2 regions of the Nocardia sp. CA-135398 genome follow, and region 1 is predicted to be linked to the other one. Evidence: riboswitches for the same ligand, from Rfam matches in the RefSeq annotation. Region 1 holds a riboswitch; the other holds the start of a gene.
The links. A riboswitch is a leader RNA that binds a small molecule or an ion and turns the genes downstream of it on or off. The one in region 1 is predicted to bind thiamine pyrophosphate.
Positions count from the first base shown of each region.

Region 1 (2,385 bases):
GCGCGACCCTGGCCGCGGCCGCGGCCGATCGACCGAACTGGGGCCCGAACCTGCGCTCGGCCCACCTGCGCGATCCGGCGGGTACCCTGATCGAGCTCCAGTCCTACTGACGGGCGATGAATTCCGTCCGCCAGCACCGTCGGCACTAACACAGGCACACCGATCGGGAGGACCACCATGCAGAAGATCGTCACGAACCTCTGGTACGACACTCAGGCCGAGGAGGCCGCCGAGTTCTACTGTTCGCTGTTCGAGGATTCCAAGATCACCAATGTCGTGCCCTACTCCGAGGTGGGGCCGCGCGAAGCCGGGCTCACCATGCTCGTCGATTTCGAACTCAACGGACAGAAGTTCACCGCTATCAACGGCGGCGGCGACTACCACTACACCCACGCCATGTCGCTGCTGGTCAACTGTGACAGCCAGGACGAGGTCGACCGGCTCTGGACGGCACTGCTCGCCGACGGCGGCCAGCCGATCGAATGCGGTTGGCTCAACGACAAATACGGTATTCCCTGGCAGATCTGGCCCGTCGAAGCCGACACCCTGCTGGGCAGTACCGATCGCGCGGCCGCGAACCGCGCGATGCAGGCGATGCTCGGTATGCAGAAGATCGATCTGCAAGGCATGCGCGACGCCTACGAGGGCAAGATCAGCTGATCTGCCAGGATCCGACCTCGCGGTATCCGGAGTTGTAGATCGCGGAGCTGTCACCCTCGGTGATCTGGTAGTGCTTCATATTGCCGCCCCAATAGCGCAGGATCCGGCCGAGCTCATCGGCGAGATCGGCCGGCGCCGCCACGCCTTCGGGCAGGACATCCAGATCTACCTCGAGGATGAATTTCACCCTGAGGAATGTACCGGCGCCCGGTCGGGCCTCGGGCGCTTCGCTGTATGTTCCTCCGATCGCCCGGCGGGGTGCGGACGTGGAAAGGTATCGTCGGGCGGGAAATTCACACACCAACGGGGGCTCGCACCAGCGGGCTGAGAGGACGGCTAGCCCATTCGGGCGTTCAGGGCCGTCGACCGTATGAACCTGACCGGGTAATGCCGGCGTAGGGAGGATATTCATGGGCACACCTGTCGACTCCGTGACCACCGGTCCGATCGAAGGCAGCGTCAAGCACTATCAAGAGGTCGATGACCTGCGCATTCCGGTGCGTCGGATCAATCTGACCAATGGCGAGCACTTCGACGTCTACGACACCTCGGGCCCGTACACCGACGACACGGCGACCATCGATCTGGAGGCCGGTCTACCGAAGTTGCGCGACGGCTGGACCAAGCCAGCGGTCGACGGTCCGCCGACCCAGCTGGCCTGGGCACGTCAGGGCATCGTCACCCCCGAGATGCGCTTCATCGCCGCACGCGAGGGCGTCACGCCGGAACTGGTGCGCGAGGAGGTCGCCGCGGGGCGCGCGGTCATCCCGGCCAATCACAAGCATCCGGAGCTGGAGCCGACCATTATCGGCAAGAAGTTCCTGGTGAAGATCAATGCCAATATCGGCAATTCGGCCGTGTCCTCCTCGATCGCGGAGGAGGTGGAGAAGATGGTGTGGGCCACCCGCTGGGGCGCGGACACCATCATGGACCTGTCCACCGGCAAGAACATTCACGAGACGCGTGAATGGATCCTGCGCAACTCGCCCGTCCCGGTCGGCACCGTGCCGATCTATCAGGCGCTGGAGAAGGTGAACGGCGATCCGACCGCGCTCACCTGGGAGATCTACCGCGACACCGTGATCGAGCAGTGCGAGCAGGGCGTCGACTATATGACCGTGCACGCCGGTGTGCTGCTGCGTTATGTGCCGCTGACCGCCAAGCGGGTCACCGGCATCGTCTCGCGCGGCGGATCCATCATGGCCGCATGGTGTCTGGCGCATCATCGGGAGTCCTTCCTGTACACCAACTTCGCCGAACTCTGCGAGATCCTGGCGCGCTACGACGTGACCTTCTCCCTCGGCGACGGCCTGCGTCCCGGCTCCATCGCCGATGCCAATGACGAGGCCCAGTTCGCCGAACTGCGTACCCTCGGCGAGCTGACCAAGATCGCGAAATCGCATGGTGTGCAGGTCATGATCGAGGGGCCCGGTCACGTGCCGATGCACAAGATCGTGGAGAACGTGCGACTGGAAGAGGAGCTGTGCGAGGAGGCGCCGTTCTACACCCTCGGCCCGCTCGCCACCGATATCGCACCGGCCTACGACCACATCACCTCGGCCATCGGCGCGGCGATCATCGCCCAGGCGGGCACCGCCATGCTCTGCTACGTCACCCCCAAGGAGCACCTCGGCCTGCCCAACCGCGACGACGTCAAGGTCGGCGTGATCACCTACAAGATCGCCGCGCACGCCGCCGACCTCGCCAAAGGCCATCCGCACGCCC
Region 1 covers NZ_CP192084.1:753,072-755,456, forward strand. Annotated here, with positions in the region: gene ACQP1T_RS03450 (hypothetical protein) at 1-110, shown strand, start outside; gene ACQP1T_RS03455 (VOC family protein) at 178-660, shown strand; gene ACQP1T_RS03460 (hypothetical protein) at 653-847, opposite strand; TPP riboswitch at 954-1,079, shown strand; gene thiC (phosphomethylpyrimidine synthase ThiC) at 1,071-2,385, shown strand, end outside.

Region 2 (2,385 bases), 4.1 Mb from region 1:
AGCTTCTGCTGCACGTCCACCCAGAAGTCGGTCCACACTCCGGCGTCGCCCGGGTTGATCAGCTGGTAGACCGAAAGACCGACGAGCCAGGCGAAAACCATGCCCCACCGCGATGGCGCGTGCGCCGAGGTATCCCACTGCTCGCGCGCCCGCAGGAAGAAGTCGGCGACGAGCACGCCGAGCAGCGGCACGAAGACTGACCCGATCAGCCCGAGGAAGCCGAAGTAGTTCGCCATGTTCAGCCGCAGCGCGAGCAGGGTGATCAGCACACCGAGACCGATCGAGAGCACCCGGCGGTCGATCCGGGGCGCGAGGTTCTGGATCGATACGGCCGTCGAGTACACATTCGCGAACGACTGGTCGGCCTCACGGAAGACGAAGATGAAGAAGAACACCGCTCCGAGGGTCACCTTCAGGAACGGCGAGTACACCCCGCCGTCGCCGGCGGCGAGCGCCAGCGCGAACAGCCCGAGCACATACGCGATGATCTGGGTGAACGCGTAGGCCCCACTGGCCGCGCCGAATGCCGCACCGGTGCCGCGGGAGTGCCGGGTGTAGTCGGCGGCCACCGGCACCCACGAAATCGAAACCGCGAGCGCCGCATCGGTCGCGACCCAGAACAGATTCCAGTCCACGCCGAATGGGCCGCCGCCCTCGGTGCCCGGGTTGGCGGTGAGATCCGGCAGACCCGCGCGGACGAACTGAATGTAGAACCAGATCAACGCGATCACCACGCCGACGGTCACGAACCGCCGCAGCATCCGTACCGAACCGAGTGGCCATATCGTCAACACCGTCGTCAGCACACCCGCGGCGATCACATAAATCCAGTGCGGCCCACCATCGAACAATTCCTCGGCCGCATCGCCGATGACGATCAATTCGAAGGTGCCCCAACCGATCAACTGCGCGATATTGAGCACCGTGGGCAAGTAGCTGAGCTTCGCGCCGAATAGTCCGCGCAGCAACATCATCGCGGGCTTACCGGTCTTGGCTCCGGGCACCGCGGCCAGTCCGAGCATGAGTCCACCGACCACGGTTCCGATGATCATGGCGAGAATGCCCGCGGCGATGGAGATCTGCGCCGCGCCCTCGGAAGTCGGCGCCAGTACGGTGTAGGCACCGGAGAATGCGAACAGGCTGACCCCGAGGTTCGCCCAGAACGCGCTCTGGTCCCAGAACGAGAGCACCTGCGGCGCTGGCTGGTCCAGGGTCAGTGGTGCTTCGCGCCGCTCGGATCGATCAAGGGTGGGTGCAGACATCCCGGTACCGCTCTCCCTACGCCGGCATTACCCGGACAGGTTCATGCGGTCGGCGAAACGTGGGGTCCGCCCTCTCAGCCCGGCCGTGCCCGAGCTCCCGCGCTGGGGTTTTCGGCGAAATGCTACACCCGTGCACCGCCGGGTCGGGCGGCGCTTCGGACATTCCAGACAGGTTCGGCGGAGATCGCCCGAAAATCGCGACCACCGCCCATACTGTCCGGTACCGACCTGGTTATCGCTCGGTTATCTGCCGCTCATCGCTCACCTCGACCGGAATGAGTATGCGCCCATGATGCTGATCACCTTGCACGAGACCGTCCTTGCTCAAATCGGAAATCCGACGCCAGAGGCCCCGCCCAACTCGGAGAAGATCCTGCAGATGGTCCGCTACCTGACCTGGTTCGTTCTCCTGTCGGGTGTCTGCGGCATCACCTACGCGGGCGGCCGGTTCGCCTGGGAGAAGTGGAGCGGCGGCACTCTGGATTCGCCGAAGATGCTCGCCGGCGCGATGATCGGCGGTGTCATCGCGACCAGTGCGGGCACCATCATGAACGCTATCGTCGGCTGAAAACCGTTGCGGGTGTACGGCTGACGGTGGCTCCGGCCGCGGCGGCGGCGCGCGCGAAGACGACCGCGTCGCGCACCGCCGCGCCGCCGGGATCATTGTTGAAGTAGACGAATACCTCTTCGCGATCGGACCAGGTCTCGGCCAGCCGTCGCGCCCAACTGGACAGTGCCGTGCGTCCGTAGCGCGGTGTGGGTGTCGCACGTCCGGAATGCAGTCGCAGATAACCCCAGTCCGTCGTGCGCCACAGTGGCGCGACGGGTCGGGAGCGGACATCGGCCCAACACAGTGCCGCACCGTATTCGGTCAGCACGGCACGGACTTCGGGAATCCACCAGGAATCGTGCCTGGGTTCGACCGCGATCCGGACCGTGCGCGGAAAACAGCGTAGGCACGCGTCGAGCAGTGCTGGATCGACTCGCAGCGTCGGCGGAAGTTGCAACAGCACCGGCCCCAGCTTGTCGCCCAGTGCACAGGCGTGCTCCATCAACCGCCCGACCGGCTCCTCGGGTTCGCGCAGCCGTTTGATGTGGGTGAGGAAGCGGCTCGCCTTGACCG
Region 2 covers NZ_CP192084.1:4,835,589-4,837,973, reverse strand. Annotated here, with positions in the region: gene ACQP1T_RS21345 (purine-cytosine permease family protein) at 1-1,262, opposite strand, end outside; TPP riboswitch at 1,259-1,373, opposite strand; gene ACQP1T_RS21340 (hypothetical protein) at 1,552-1,830, shown strand; gene ACQP1T_RS21335 (DUF72 domain-containing protein) at 1,817-2,385, opposite strand, start outside.
Region 2: another riboswitch for thiamine pyrophosphate. It lies ahead of ACQP1T_RS21345 (purine-cytosine permease family protein); the one in region 1 lies ahead of thiC (phosphomethylpyrimidine synthase ThiC).